2 regions of the Streptomyces achromogenes genome follow, and region 2 is predicted to be linked to the other one. Evidence: riboswitches for the same ligand, from Rfam matches in the RefSeq annotation. Region 2 holds a riboswitch; the other holds the start of a gene.
What was found. Region 2 has a riboswitch for cyclic di-AMP ahead of QF032_RS06585 (C40 family peptidase). Riboswitches for the same ligand answer to the same signal wherever they lie in the genome.
Positions count from the first base shown of each region.

Region 1 (7,325 bases), 2.7 Mb from region 2:
GGATGTGGCAGGTCAGACTCTCCCAGGCGCTCCGGAGCATCACGGGTTGCACCAAGACCTACGTCGTCCAGTTCGCCGAAGCCGAAGGCTTCGCGCACGTGCACTTCCACATCGTCCCGCGCATGGCGGATCTGCCGCCGGAACACCGTGGGCCGGGCGTCTTCGAACTGCTCCGGCGGCCCGAGGAGGAATGGGTGACGCCCGACCGGGCCGACCAGGTAGCCCGTCTTCTCCGGGCTCGACTCCAGTGAAGGCCGCCTGCGTGCGTTGAGGTCGACCCGGCCGCCCGCGTCGTTCGTCAGGCGTCCGGTTCCCTCGTCCTGGCCGCCGACTCAGGGATCGACCTGGACGGGCACCTGATCGGCGCACAGGAGGTGGCCGCATGACGAAGCCGGCCTTCTCCTCGTCCGCCCGACCGCTGCCCTGGCCGTACCCCGAAGGCGTCAGACCGCGCTGAGGCCGGTGAGGGAGGCCAGCGGCAGCGTGTGCTGGGTCTGCAGGACCTTCGCGCGCAGGTAGCGGACGTTGTGCGGGGTGGTGAAGACGCCGGTCGGCACGCGGTCGTGGACGTCGATGCCCAGATCCCGCAACTGCTCTGCCTTGTCAGGGTTGTTGGACAGCAGGTCCAGGCTCGTGATGCCGAGAGCGCGCAGCATCTGGGCGGCCGACGTGTAGTCACGGTCGTCCTCGGGCAGGCCGAGCGCGGCGTTGGCCTCGTAGGTGTCGAGGCCCTGGTCCTGGAGGGCGTACGCGTCGAGCTTGTTGTAGAGGCCGATGCCGCGGCCCTCCTGGCGGAGGTAGAGCAGGACACCGCCCGTCGCCGCTATCCGTTCGACGGCCTCGCGCAGCTGGGGGCCGCAGTCGCAGCGGGCGGAGCCGAAGGCGTCGCCGGTCAGGCACTCGGAGTGCAGCCGGACCAGCGGGACCGAGCCCGGGGCGGGCTCGCCGAGGACGACGGCGACGTGCTCCTGGCCGTCGACGAGGCCGTGGAAGGTGACCAGTTCGGCGTCGACGCAGTAGCCGTCGTGGAAGCGGAGCGGTACCCGGACGCGGGCGCGCTGGGTGGCGGCGGGGGTGTCGGGCATGCGGGTCTCCCGGGTCCGGAGGGCGGTGGGCCGGGCGTCGCCGGGGCGTGAGCCGGGTGCTGCCTGACCGCTGTCTACGCTGTCTGCTTCAGATTTGAAGCAGTTCCAGCGAAACGAGACCCTACCCATGCTTTAAAGTTGAAGCAACTGCTTTGTGGCCCGCCTCACCCGACACGCCCTCACCGCCTCACCCCCCTCATCCGGGTCGGCGGCTCACTCCGTCCTGGAGTCGGTCCCGGAGCCGGAACCGGAGCAGGGCGACGAGCGCCTGCGCCACGGCAGGTCCTCGGGGGAGGTGGAGGCCTCGCCGCCGCCCTCGCTCTGGAAGCCTGCCGCGACCTGGGTGAAGATCTCCTCCAACTGCCCCACCTGCTCGGGCGTGAGCCGGTCGAAGAGGGTGGCGCGGACCGTTTCGACATGGCCGGGCGCTACGTCCTCCAGCACCGCCAGGCCCTCGTCCGTCAGGACGGCGACGCTGCCGCGCTTGTCCCAGCGGCACTCCTCGCGCCGCGTCAGGCCGTCCTTCTCGAGGCGGGTCACCGCGTAGGTCAGCCGGCTGCGCGTGATCTTCAGGCGCTCGGCGAGATCGGTCATCCGCAGCCGCCGCTCCGGACTCTCGGACAGGTTGGCGAGGATGGAGTAGTACAGGTGGGGCATGCCGGCCTCCTGCTGGAGGTGCCGGTCGATGGCGTCCTCGAGGAGGAGGTAGCCGGCCATGTACGCGCGCCAGGCGCGCTGCTCCTCGGGGGTGAGCCAGCGGGTCGTCATGACCCCAGTGTAGTTTTGTTTCAAACTTGAACCAAGATCGCCGTCGGAAGACCAGCCCGGGAGCACGTCGATGCCGTACCCGTACGTCCTGCTGTCCGCCGCCGTCTCCCTCGACGGCTTCCTGGACGACACCACGCCCGAACGCCTGCTGCTCTCCAGCCCCGCCGACTTCGACCGCGTCGACGCGGTACGGGCCTCCGTGGACGCCATCCTCATCGGCGCCGGCACCATCCGCGCCGACAACCCCCGCCTCCTGGTGAACTCCCCCGAGCGCCGCGCCGCCCGGGTCGCCGCCGGCCGGCCGGCCTACCCGCTCAAGGTCACCGTCAGCGGCTCCGGCGACCTCGACCCGGCGGCGAACTTCTGGCACACGGGCGGCGAGAAGGCCGTCTACACGACCGAGAAGGGCGCCGAACGGGCCCGCGCGCTCGGCATCGCCGCGGACGTCGTCCCGCTCGGCCCCGAGCTGGACTGGCGCCGCCTCCTCACGCACCTCCACGACGAGCTCGGCGTCCGGCGCCTGATGGTCGAGGGCGGCGGAACCGTCCACACCCAGCTGCTCCAGCAGGGGCTCGCCGACGAACTCCAGCTCGTCCTCGCCCCGCTGTTCGTGGGCGACCCCGACGCGCCCCGCCTCTTCGGGCCGGGCGCCTACCAGGGCGGACGGCTGCGGCTGGTGGAGACGCGGCGCATCGAGGACGTCGTCCTGCACCGCTACGAGCCCACCGCCCCCGGCGCCGGACCGCTCGCCGCCGCGGCCGACCGGCACTGGCTGGCCCTCGCCTGCGAGCTGGCCGCCCAGTGCCCGCCCTCGGACACGGCGTTCAGCGTCGGCGCGGTCGTCGTGGCCGCCGACGGGACGGAACTGGCCCGCGGGCACTCCCGCGAGGCCGGCGACCCGGTCGTGCACGCCGAGGAGGCGGCGCTCGCCAAGCTCGACCCCGCCGACCCCCGGCTGGCCGCCGCCACCGTCTACAGCAGCCTCGAGCCCTGCGCCCGCCGCTCCTCCCGTCCCGCGCCGTGCGCCCGGCTCATCCTGGACGCCGGCGTGCGCCGGGTCGTCACGGCGTGGCGCGAGCCGGACACCTTCGTGACGGCGGCGGACGGGACCGGCCTGCTGGCCGCCGCGGGCGTCGACGTCCTCGTGCTGCCGGAGTACGAGGAGCGGGCGAAGGCCCCAAACCGGCACCTGGTGTGAGGCCGCGGCCGGGGCCCGGGCCGGGGTCGTGGCGGGGGCGCGACAAAGCCTGGTGCTGGGCGTCCCCCGGATGACGTACACTGGAGTCACAACGACGCGGGGTGGAGCAGCTCGGTAGCTCGCTGGGCTCATAACCCAGAGGTCGCAGGTTCAAATCCTGTCCCCGCTACTGAAGGCCGAGGGCCGGAATCCGAAAGGGTTCCGGCCCTCGGTGCGTTCGCCCCCGGTGGCGCGCCCCACCCCTTCGTGACGCTTCGTGACCGTGTGGACGCCCTGTGCGCCGGGTCTGGGCCGCCGTGTCTACGCGTGTGACGGGTGAGGCACCCTGAACGAGGGTCAACTCGCCCGTTTTTCACCGCTGCTGGCCAGAAAGTCCAGGCCAGAAATGTTGTTGATCAAGCAGAACGGCTTGGAAACGCACCCCCGGGTCTATTAACGTTCGATAACACAGCGCGGCCGTCCCAGCCGGCACAAGAGCCGGCTCCGTGCGCACGCGCCGAATCCCGCAAGGGAACCGGGGAACCACCACCTTGGGGTGAATCACGCGGAAGCCTCCGTGAACTCGCAGAGTCCACGGCCGGTATACGCGCGTAGGAGACCTTCCGACTCCGAACCCGTCAGCTAACCCGGTAGGCGACGGAAGGAAAGGAGTGCGCCCGCGTGGCGTCCAACCCGCCTGCCCCCGAGGCCCCGTACGCGCCGGCCCAGCCCTCCACCGAGACCTTCGGCTACGGCGGTTACCGCACCGACGAGGGCCCCTGGGAGGAGTGGAATCCCACCGCGGAGTCCATTCGCCCGGTACGCGGCAAGCACCGCGTCGCCAAGCAGCGCGGCGGCGGATTCGCCCGCAGCTCCACCGTTCTCGGCGTCGGCGTCATCGCCGCCGTCAGCGCGGGCGGGATGGCCAGCGCCAACACCGGCAAGGCCCCGGTCTCCATCTCCATGCCGGACCTGCCGGGCGTGGGCTCGCTGATCTCCGAGGACGAGCCCGCCCCGGAAGCCGCGCCCGCCCTGGCGAGCTTCGGCTCCGAGGCCGCCGTCGACACCGACACCGACGCAGACCAGAGCGTCGCCGACGCCGGCGAGGCCCTGCGCAGCCGGATCATGGCCCAGGCCGAGTCGCAGAAGACCCAGGTCGAGGTCAAGGCCGCCGCCGCGGCTGCCAAGGCGAAGGCCGACGCCGTCGTCAAGGCGGAGAAGGAGGCGGAGGCCAAGGCCGCCGCCGCGAAGAAGAAGGCCGCCGAGGAAGCCGCCGCCAAGGTCGAGGCCGCGCGCCTGGCCGAGCTGGCCAAGCAGTACACGCTGCCGACCTCCTCGTACACCATCACCTCGACGTTCGGCCAGGCCGGCTCCCTGTGGTCCTCCGGCTACCACACCGGACTCGACTTCGCCGCGCCCACCGGCACGCTCATCAAGGCCGTCCACACCGGCACCATCACCGAGGCGGGCTGGGCCGGCGCCTACGGCTACCGCACCATCCTCACCCTGGACGACGGCACCGAAATCTGGTTCTGCCACCAGTCGTCGATCAGCGTCAGCGTCGGCCAGAAGGTCGCCACCGGTGACGTGATCGGCCGCGTGGGCGCCACCGGCAACGTCACAGGGGCGCACCTCCACCTCGAGGTCCACGCGAACGGCAGCGCCGACGGCATCGACCCGGCGGCCTGGCTGCGCAGCAAGGGCCTCAACCCCTGAGCCGTCCCTCGAGGAGGCCTGAGCCGTCCCTCGAGGAGCTCTGAGGACCATCGAGCAACGGCAGCCCTGACGGCCACCCCCGACGTCAGGGCTGCCGCTTGTTCACACGTTCTTCGTGTCCGCGCGGAATGGCGTGCCCGCCGCGCCCGTTGGTCGAAGCATGACTTCTCTGCGCACCCTCGGCTCCTCCGACCTCGAGGTCTTCCCGCTCGCCCTCGGCGGCAACGTCTTCGGCTGGACCGCGGACGAGGCCGCCTCCTTCGCGGTCCTCGACGCCTACACCGCCGCCGGCGGCAACTTCGTCGACACCGCCGACTCCTACTCCGCGTGGGTCGAGGGCAACAGCGGCGGCGAGTCCGAGACCGTCATCGGCAGGTGGCTGAAGGCCCGCGGCAACCGCGACGACGTCGTGATCGCCACCAAGGTCAGCCAGCACCCCGACTTCCCCGGTCTGTCCGCCGACAACATCAAGGCCGCCGCCGACGCCTCCCTGCGCCGCCTCGGCACCGACCACATCGACCTCTACTACACGCACTTCGACAAGACCGAGGTGCCCGTCGAGGAGATCGTCGGCGCGCTCGACGAGCTGGTGCAGGCGGGCAAGGTGCGGCACATCGCCGCCTCCAACATCTCGCCCGAACGCCTCCAGGAGTCCCTGGAGTTCTCCGACCGTGAAGGCCTCGCCCGGTACGTCGCCCTCCAGCCGCACTACAACCTGGTGTCCCGCGACACCTACGAGGGCGGCCTCCAGGACCTCGCCGCCCGCTTCGGCCTCGCCGCCGTCCCGTACTTCGCGCTGGCCTCCGGCTTCCTCACCGGCAAGTACCGGCCCGGCACGACGGTCGAGAGCGCCCGCGCCGGCGGCGCCGCCAAGCACCTCGACACGGCGCGGGGCCGCAGCGTCCTCGCCGCGCTGGACGAGATCGCCCGCGCCCACGACGCCCAGGTCGCCACGGTCGCCCTCGCGTGGCTCGCCGCGCAGCCGACGGTGGCCGCTCCGATCGCCTCCGCCCGCACGGTCGAGCAGCTCCCGGCCCTGCTGGCGGTGGCCGACCTGGAACTGACGGAGGCGGAGGTCACCCGCCTGACCCAGGCGTCGGCGTGACCTGACCGACGTGGCCGGGCCGGCGGCGTGACCTACCGACGTGGCCGGGCCGGCGGCCTGACCTGGCGACGCGTCCGGGCTTTCGCCCTGACCGTCTCGATGCGTCCGGGCCGTCGGCCTGACCGGCTCGACGCATGCGGCCTTGCGGCCCGCGTGGTGCGCCGCCCGGTTACTGGTGGGGGTCGGCCGAGGGGTGGGGGCCGGGCGGATATCCGTATCCGGGCAGGTGGCCGGGCTCGTACGCGTACGCGTACCCGTACCCGTACCCGGGCGTGTGGCCGTTCCTGTGGCCGTGTCCGGGGGCGTGCGGCCGGCCGCCGTATGTCGGGCTCGGGCCGTAGGCCGGGCTCAAGCCGTACGCCGGCCCCTGCCCGTATCCCTGGCCCGGGCCGTACGCCTGACCCTGGGGGCCGTACGTCTGGCCCTGGCCGTACCCGTACGCCCCGTACGCCGGCCAGGGGGGCGGGGGCATCCGGACCGGAGGGGCCGTCATGCGGGCCGCGTGGTCCAGGGCGGGGCGGGCGACGTCCTTCCGCCGCCACAGCTCGTTCAGCAACTCGCCTTCGCGGACCAGGAAATCGGCGCCGGCCCGCCCCTGCCGGCCGCGGTGGCGCAGGAAGGCGAGGGATGTCGCGTACGCCTCGTACTGCGCCACCACACGGGCCGCGGGCCTGCCGAGGTGACGCCCGGCGTGCACCCGGGCCAGCCGCCGGGCCCGCATCGAGCCGAGCGCGAACGGCTCGGCCGGGGTGATCCAGCCGGCGGCCGCGTAGGCGGGCAGTTCCTCGCGCACCGTGCGCAACTCGCGCTGGCGCGTCCACACCACCAGCCAGGTCAGCAGCCCGAACGCGGGCACCATGATCGCCGCGTACACCGCGAGGAACCCGAGCTCGCCGAACGACGAGGAGCCGTTCCACAGGGCGTGCATGCCCATCGCGAGGAGCAACCCGGACAGCGGAAGCAGCACGCGCCGCGTGTGCTGACGCTCCCCGGAGAGCGCGGCGACGCCGAAGCCGATGCCGGTCAGGACGGTGAACAGGGGGTGCGCGAACGGCGACATGACGACGCGCACGAAGAAGGTCGCGGCGGTGACGGAGGCGATGCCGCTGTCGCCCGTGAGCTGGTCGGTGCCGAAGGCGGTGCCGAGGTAGAGGATGTTCTCGGTGAAGGCGAAGCCGGTGGCGGTGATGCCGGCTATGACCACGCCGTCGACGATCCCGGTGAAGTCCCGCCTGCGGAAGAGGAAGACGAGCAGGACGGCCGCGGCCTTGGCGGACTCCTCGACGACCGGCGCTATGACGGTCGCGCCCAGGGTGTCCGCGCCGGACGGGTCCGCGGTCGCGGTGGCTATCCATCTGGTCGCGAAACTGTTGGCGATGATGGCTATGAGCGCCGCCGCGCACGCGCCCCAGGCGAAGGCGAAGAGCAGGTTGCGCCACGGGCCGGGTTCGACCCGGTCGAGCCACCCGAAGGC
Region 1 is NZ_JAUSYH010000001.1:4,229,667-4,236,991, reverse strand. Features, by position in the region: gene QF032_RS18885 (HIT family protein) at 1-251, shown strand, start outside; gene QF032_RS18880 (GTP cyclohydrolase II) at 444-1,085, opposite strand; gene QF032_RS18875 (MarR family winged helix-turn-helix transcriptional regulator) at 1,299-1,853, opposite strand; gene QF032_RS18870 (dihydrofolate reductase family protein) at 1,924-3,051, shown strand; tRNA gene QF032_RS18865 (tRNA-Met) at 3,147-3,220, shown strand; cyclic di-AMP (ydaO/yuaA leader) riboswitch at 3,536-3,702, shown strand; gene QF032_RS18860 (M23 family metallopeptidase) at 3,712-4,746, shown strand; gene QF032_RS18855 (aldo/keto reductase) at 4,907-5,851, shown strand; gene QF032_RS18850 (PrsW family intramembrane metalloprotease) at 6,021-7,325, opposite strand, start outside.
Region 1: another riboswitch for cyclic di-AMP. It lies ahead of QF032_RS18860 (M23 family metallopeptidase); the one in region 2 lies ahead of QF032_RS06585 (C40 family peptidase).

Region 2 (7,325 bases):
CCGCGCGGCCCTGGAGGGGATGCTCGTGCGGCACACCGGGCGGACGCCGGAGCAGGTGACCGCGGACATCGAGCGGGGCACGTTCCTCACCGCCCCGGAAGCGGTGGCGTACGGCCTGGTGGACGGGATCATCCCGAGCCGCAAGGCGTCCGCCGGGGCGCAGGGCGGGAGGTGAGCCGGCGATGGTGCCCGAGCTGCCGCCGCTGCCCGCGCTGACCCGCGCGGAGGCCGAGCTGATCGACGGATACCTCGACGTGGTCGACATGCTCGGCCGCATCAACCCCGCCCACCACGGGGACACCTATCGCGGGCTGCGCGCCGCCCAGGCGCTGGTGAGCAAGGCCGCCGCGCTGCGCGACGCGCTGACGCTGATGCACCAGCGGGGCGAGAGCGAGCTGCACGCGCAGACGCTCGCCCGGGCGCTGCGCGTCCTGGACGGGGAGCGCCGCACGGCGCGCGTCACGCTGCCGCCGCTCGCCGAGAGTTGACCCGGGGCGGCACCGGTCCGCACGGCCCCGGCCCCGACGTGACGTCCGGGCCGGAGTCGAAACGACCCAGAAGGCGTACCCCCGTTCGGCAGAACCCCTCCTGTTCTCCCGGACGCCCAGAAGTTGCGCAGAAGGGCGCTCCGCGGGTGGAACAGGAGGCGTCGTCGCTGGTGGGAGGCCCTGAGGGGACTCGCCAGCTGATCACCCGTCAGAGTGTTCACCCGAACGGCTGAGTGGTGAGTAACCCCACAAATCCCCGGTTCCGTTGGGATTTTCGGACATCCGTGAGCCAAGATCCCTGTCTGACGACAAGCCCCCGCCACAAGCGGCGGGGCGGTCCGGGTGGACGCCGAGTCCTGCCGCCTCCCGGATGACCGGTCGACAGGAGTGCATCGGCAGGAGTGGAGGACCCAGGCACGACGGGTCGCCGGAACGGTCACGCCATGACCGGGCCGAGCAGCCCTTGGGGTGAAGCCGCTGACGCGGCCGGGCAACTTCGCCAGCCCGAATCCGACAGGTCATCCTTCACAGGCGGCTGACGAAGGGTTGCGCATGACTGCGCTCAATCGTGTCCCGTCGCTCATGGCCCGGGCCGGTACGGCCTCGGCGTTCGCCATCGCCGCCGTCGGCGGCACGGTCGTGGTCCCGGGGCTCGCTCCGGACGCCGCGGCCGCCACACCGGCGACGAAGGCGCTGCAGATCGCGGCCTCCAAGAAGGGTGCACCGTACAAGTACGGGGCCACCGGGCCGAAGAGGTTCGACTGCTCGGGACTCACGCTGTACTCGTTCAAGAAGGCGGGCAAGAGCCTGCCGCGGACGGCGGCCCAGCAGTACAACAAGACGAAGCACATTTCGGCGTCCAGCCGCAGGGCGGGCGACCTGGTGTTCTTCCACTCGGGGTCGAACGTGTACCACGTCGGGATCTACGCGGGCAAGGGCAAGATCTGGCACTCGCCGAAGACCGGGGACGTGGTGAAGCTGCAGAAGATCTGGACCAAGAGCGTCTGGTACGGCCGGGTCCGCTAGGGGCCGGCCCAGGTACTGATCCGCCCGGTCCGCCGGGCCGGTACCTGGGCGCCGATCTGCCGGGTCCGCCGAGCTGTCGGGCCCACTGACCTCCCGGGGCCGTGCAGGGCGTCCTGACACGCCTTCACCGTCCCGGGAGCTCACCCTCCGCCGGGACCGCCAGGACCCCGGCTGCCGGCTCCGCCGCCGGGACGGTCCACGGGAGCTCGACGACGACCGTCTTGCCGCCCTCCCTCGTGGGCCGCACTCTGAGTCTGCCGCCGGCTTCCGCGGTCAGCCAGCGAATGATCACCATGCCTCGGCCGTTGTCCTGCTGGACGGCGGCCGGCAGTCGTTGCGGGAAGCGCGGATGACTGTCGGTGACCCCGATGCTCAGCCGTTCGTCGCGGTCGAGGGCCAGGTCCACCGTGAAGGTGGGCGACTGGCCGAAGGTGTGCTGTACGGCGTTGGTGGCGAGTTCCGAGACGATCAGACGGACGGCGTCTGCCGCCTCGGCGTCCGCGGGCAGGCCCCACTCGCCGAGGGTGCCGGCCACGAAGGCCCGGGCCGTGGAGACCGAGGCGGGATCGCTCGGCAGAGTGAGGGTTGCTTCCAGGTGATCTGCCATGGCGACGTCGTCCCTTTCCCACGGGACCGGAGCCCGACACGGTGTGGATTGGTTCGAGTACGGTCCCGGACTGGTGCTTCTTCGCCAGACTGCCATCACCACGCCGGTCACGGGTGGCGATCCACCAAGATGTGCATATATCTGTCGCCCGATGCGGTGAACTCTGCGACGACAGAGCGTATTTGGTCGGCCTGTCAGGAGTAAGGAGGAGCCCATGCAGCACGGACCGGCGGTGCGCCGCCGCAAGCTGGGCGCCGAACTGCGCACTTTACGCGCCCGGGCGGGTCTCACCAGTGGTGAGGCGGCCCGGCTCGTGGGGTGGCACCAGTCCAAGGTGAGCCGCATCGAGACCGGCGTCAGTGGATCGAAACCGGCCGATGTGCGGTTACTCCTCGACGCCTACGGTGTGGCCGATCAGCAACTGCGGGAGCTGATGCTGGCATTGGCGGGCGACGGCGGCGGCCGGGACCACTGGTGGCACGCCTACCGTGGGGTGCTGCCGCCGGCCTACCGGGACTTCATCAGCCTGGAGTCCCAGGCCAGCGCGATGCGCACCCTGGAGACGACCGTGGTGCCGGGCCTGCTGCAGACGCCCGAGTACGCGCGCGCGGTGACCGGCGCCGCCGTCGAGGGCCTCGACGAGGAGCAGCTGGACACCCTGGTGGAGGTGCGGCTGGCCCGCCAGGACGTACTGCGTGCGCAGCCGCCGCTGGAGCTGAACGCGGTGCTCGACGAGTCGGTGCTGCGCCGCGAGGTGGGCGGCCCCGAGGCGATGGCGCGCCAGCTGCGACGGCTGGCGGAGGCCTCCCGTTTGCCGCAAGTGAGCCTTCAGGTGCTGCCGTTCACCGCGGGTGCGCATATCGGGGTAACCGGCCCGTTCGTTATCTTTTCATTTTCGCGCACTTCTGATCTGGATGTGGTTGTTCTCGACCACTTGACGAGTACCCTCTATCTCGAACGGAAAGAAGACCTCCAGGCCTATGCCCAGGCCTTCAACGCCCTTCGGGCGCACGCACTTTCGCCCGGGGAATCATCGGATTACATCGCCGCGATCGCCGGCGGCGCGTAAGGAGGCACCATGTCCGCAGTACCGCGGAACGTACCTTCCCGTACCGATCCCGACCGTCTCCCGCAGGTGCGGTGGCTGCGCAGCAGCTACAGCACGGGAGCCAACAACTGCGTCGAGACCGCCCGGCCGGACCGCGGCCCCTGGGCCGGTCTGCTCGCCGTACGCGACTCCAAGGACCCGGCCGGTCCCGCCCTGCTCTTCTCCCCCGAGAGCTGGACGGGTTTCACCGACTCGCTTGGCCGACCACGCCGCACCTGACGGCGCCCCCACCCGTCACCGGCGACCCACGGTCCTGTCCCGCCGACTCATGGCCGTGTCTCGCCGATCACCCGCACAGCGCGTTCCAGCTCGGCCCCGGAGAGGTCCGCACGGGCGGTGAGCCTCAGGCGTGAGATGCCGTCGGGCACGGAAGGAGGCCGGAAGCAGCCCACGGCCAGGCCTGCCGTCCGGCAGTCCGCCGCCCACCGCAGCGCCTCCTCCGGGGACGGCGCCCGCACCGAGACGACCGCGGCGTCGGGACGCACCGCTTCCAATCCCGCGGCCGTCAGCCGCGTGTGCAGTTCGCCCGCCACCGTACGCGCACGTGCCGCGCGCTCCGGTTCCCGGCGCAGCAGCCGCAGGGCCGCCAGCGCGGCGCCCGCAGCCGCCGGGGCGAGGCCCGTGTCGAAGATGAACGTGCGGGCCGCGTTCACCAGATGCTCGATCACCCGCGCGGGGCCCAGCACGGCGCCCCCCTGGCTGCCGAGCGACTTGGACAGCGTGAGCGTCACGACGACGTCGGGGGCGCCCGCGAGGCCGGTAGCCTGCGCGGTCCCCCGGCCGCCGTCCCCGAGCACGCCCAGTCCGTGGGCGTCGTCGACGACGAGGCCGGCGCCGTGCTCCCGGCAGGCGGCGGCGAGGCCGGCCAGCGGGGCCGCGTCGCCGTCGACCGAGAAGACCGCGTCGGAGACGGCCACGGCCGGGCCGTCGTGGGCGTCGAGCGCCTTGCGCACGGCCTCCGGGTCGTTGTGGCCGACGACCTGGACGGCGCCGCGGGCCAGCCGGCAGCCGTCGATGAGCGAGGCGTGGTTGCCCGCGTCGGAGACGATCAGCGAGCCGTGCGGGGCCAGCGCCGTGACGGCGGCGAGATTGGCCGCGTAGCCGGAGGAGAAGACCAGGGCGGCCTCGAAGCCGCAGAAGTCCGCCAGCTCCCGCTCCAGGTCGCCGTGCAGCTCGGTGGTGCCGGTGACGAGGCGCGAGCCGGTGGCGCCGCCTCCCCAGGTGCGGGCGGCGGCCGCGGCGCCCTCGACGACCTCGGGATGACGGGCCAGACCCAGGTAGTCGTTGCTGGCGAGGTCGAGCAGCGGCGAGTCGGCCGGACGCGGCCGCAGCGTCCGCACGAGTCCGGCCCGGCGGCGCAGCTCCGCCTGCTCGTCGATCCAGCCGAACGCCATGGGTCCTCCGGGGCTTTTGTAGGTAGCGGACAGACACTAGCGGCAGGGCCGCCCGCCCACGGTGTGGCAATACCCACACGTCGAACCGGGTGTGTTGTGTGATCCCTACCTTGGCCCGGAGCGGGTGCGTAGGACAGGATCGGCTCTCATGGACCTGCTGAACACGCTGGTGGACAAGGGGCTTCGGCGCGAGCTGCCGACCCGCGAGGAGGCTCTGGCCGTCCTCGCCACTTCCGACGACGACGTGATGGACGTGGTGGCCGCGGCCGGGAAGGTGCGCCGGCACTGGTTCGGCCGACGGGTGAAGCTCAACTACCTCGTCAACCTCAAGTCGGGCCTGTGCCCCGAGGACTGCTCCTACTGCTCCCAGCGGCTGGGCTCGACGGCCGGCATCCTGAAGTACACCTGGCTCAAGCCCGACGAGGCCTCGCAGGCCGCCGCGGCGGGTCTCGCGGGCGGCGCGAAGCGGGTCTGCCTGGTGGCGTCCGGGCGCGGGCCGACGGACCGGGACGTCGACCGGGTCTCCGACACCATCAAGGCGATCAAGGAACAGAACGAGGGCGTCGAGGTGTGCGCCTGTCTGGGCCTGCTCTCCGACGGCCAGGCCGAGCGGCTGCGCGAGGCGGGCGCCGACGCCTACAACCACAACCTCAACACGTCGGAGTCGACGTACGGGGAGATCACGACCACACACACCTACGCCGACCGGGTGGACACCGTCACCAAGGCGCACGCGGCGGGCCTGTCGGCCTGCTCCGGACTGATCGCCGGCATGGGCGAGACGGACGAGGACCTGGTGGACGTCGTCTACTCGCTGCGCGAGCTGGACCCGGACTCGGTGCCGGTCAACTTCCTCATCCCGGTCGAGGGCACGCCGCTGGCCAAGGAGTGGAACCTCACCCCGCAGCGCTGTCTGCGGATCCTGGCGATGGTGCGGTTCGTCTGCCCCGACGTCGAGGTCCGCATCGCGGGCGGGCGCGAGGTCCATCTGCGCACGATGCAGCCGCTCGCGCTGCACCTGGCCAACTCGATCTTCCTCGGTGACTACCTCACGACCGAGGGCCAGGCGGGCAAGGCCGACCTGGAGATGATCGCGGACGCCGGGTTCGAGGTGGAGGGCGCGGAGCAGGTCACGCTGCCCGAGCACCGGGCAGCGGCGGGCGGCGGCTGCGGGTCCCACGAGGGCGGCGGCTGCGGCTCCCGGGAGGCATCGGGGTGCGGTGCGCACGAGGGCTCCGGGTGCGGCTCGCACGAGGGCGGCGGCGTCTGCGGCTCCGTCCCCGCGGCGACGGCCGCCTCGGCTGCCCCCGCCGCCGCGTCCGCCGGCGAGGCCCGCACCGACCTGGTCGCCGTGCGCCGCCGCGGCGCCGGCACCGATCTCGCGCCCAATGCCTGAGCCGTCCCCGCTCGCCGTGCCGGAGCTGCTGGAGCTCGACCGGCGGCATGTGTGGCATCCCTACGGTCCGATGCCCGGCCGGGCCGAACCGCTCGTCGTGGAGTCGGCGAGCGGGGTCCGGCTGCGGATGGCGGACGGCTCGGGCGAGCTGGTCGACGGCATGTCGTCCTGGTGGTCGGCGATCCACGGCTACAACCACCCGGTGCTCAACGACGCCGTGCGCGAGCAGTTGGGACGGATGAGCCACGTCATGTTCGGCGGGCTCACCCACGAGCCCGCCGTCCGGCTGGCGAAGCATCTTGTCGACATGTCGCCCGACGGTCTCGAGCATGTCTTCCTCGCCGACTCGGGTTCGGTGTCGGTCGAGGTCGCCGTGAAGATGTGTCTGCAGTACTGGCGCTCGCTGGGCCGTCCGGCGAAGCGGCGCCTGCTGACGTGGCGCGGCGGCTACCACGGCGACACCTGGCAGCCCATGTCGGTGTGCGACCCCGACGGCGGGATGCACGACCTGTGGACCGGGGTGCTGCCCCGGCAGGTGTTCGTGGACGCGCCGTTGGCGGAGTACGACGAGACGTACGCCGATCAGCTGCGCGCGGCCGTCGAGCGGCACGCCGACGAGCTGGCCGCGGTCGTCGTGGAGCCGGTGGTGCAGGGCGCGGGCGGGATGCGGTTCCACTCCCCCGGGTATCTGCGGGTGCTGCGCGAGATGTGCGACGCGCACGACGTGCTGCTGGTGTTCGACGAGATCGCGACCGGTTTCGGCCGTACGGGCGCGCTGTTCGCGGCGGAGCACGCCGCGGTCACGCCGGACGTGATGTGCGTCGGCAAGGCGTTGACCGGCGGCTATCTGACGATGGCGGCGACGCTGTGCACCTCCCGGGTGGCCGAGGGGATCTCGCGGGGCGAGGTGCCGGTGCTGGCTCACGGGCCGACGTTCATGGGCAACCCCCTCGCCGCGGCCGTCGCCTGCGCCTCGATCGAGCTGCTGCTCGGACAGGACTGGCTCGCGGAGGTCAAGCGGATCGAGTCGGGCCTGCGGGACGGCCTCGCGCCGGCCTCACGGCTCCCGGGCGTGCGGGACGTGCGGGTCCTCGGCGCCATCGGGGTCGTCCAGCTCGACCACGAGGTGGACATGCGGGCCGCCACCGCGGCGGCCGTGCGCGAGGGCGTCTGGCTGCGGCCCTTCCGCGACCTCGTCTACACGATGCCGCCGTACGTCACCGGTGACGCGGACGTGGCACGGATCACGCGCGCGGTGTGCGCCGCGGCGCGGGAGGGGTGAGCATGCCGATCCTGGTGATCACGG
Region 2 is NZ_JAUSYH010000001.1:1,491,338-1,498,662, forward strand. Features, by position in the region: gene QF032_RS06575 (ATP-dependent Clp protease proteolytic subunit) at 1-175, shown strand, start outside; gene QF032_RS06580 (hypothetical protein) at 183-488, shown strand; cyclic di-AMP (ydaO/yuaA leader) riboswitch at 867-1,037, shown strand; gene QF032_RS06585 (C40 family peptidase) at 1,041-1,514, shown strand; gene QF032_RS06590 (ATP-binding protein) at 1,639-2,121, opposite strand; gene QF032_RS06595 (helix-turn-helix domain-containing protein) at 2,336-3,190, shown strand; gene QF032_RS06600 (DUF397 domain-containing protein) at 3,200-3,448, shown strand; gene QF032_RS06605 (8-amino-7-oxononanoate synthase) at 3,496-4,623, opposite strand; gene bioB (biotin synthase BioB) at 4,772-6,019, shown strand; gene QF032_RS06615 (adenosylmethionine--8-amino-7-oxononanoate transaminase) at 6,012-7,301, shown strand; gene bioD (dethiobiotin synthase) at 7,304-7,325, shown strand, end outside.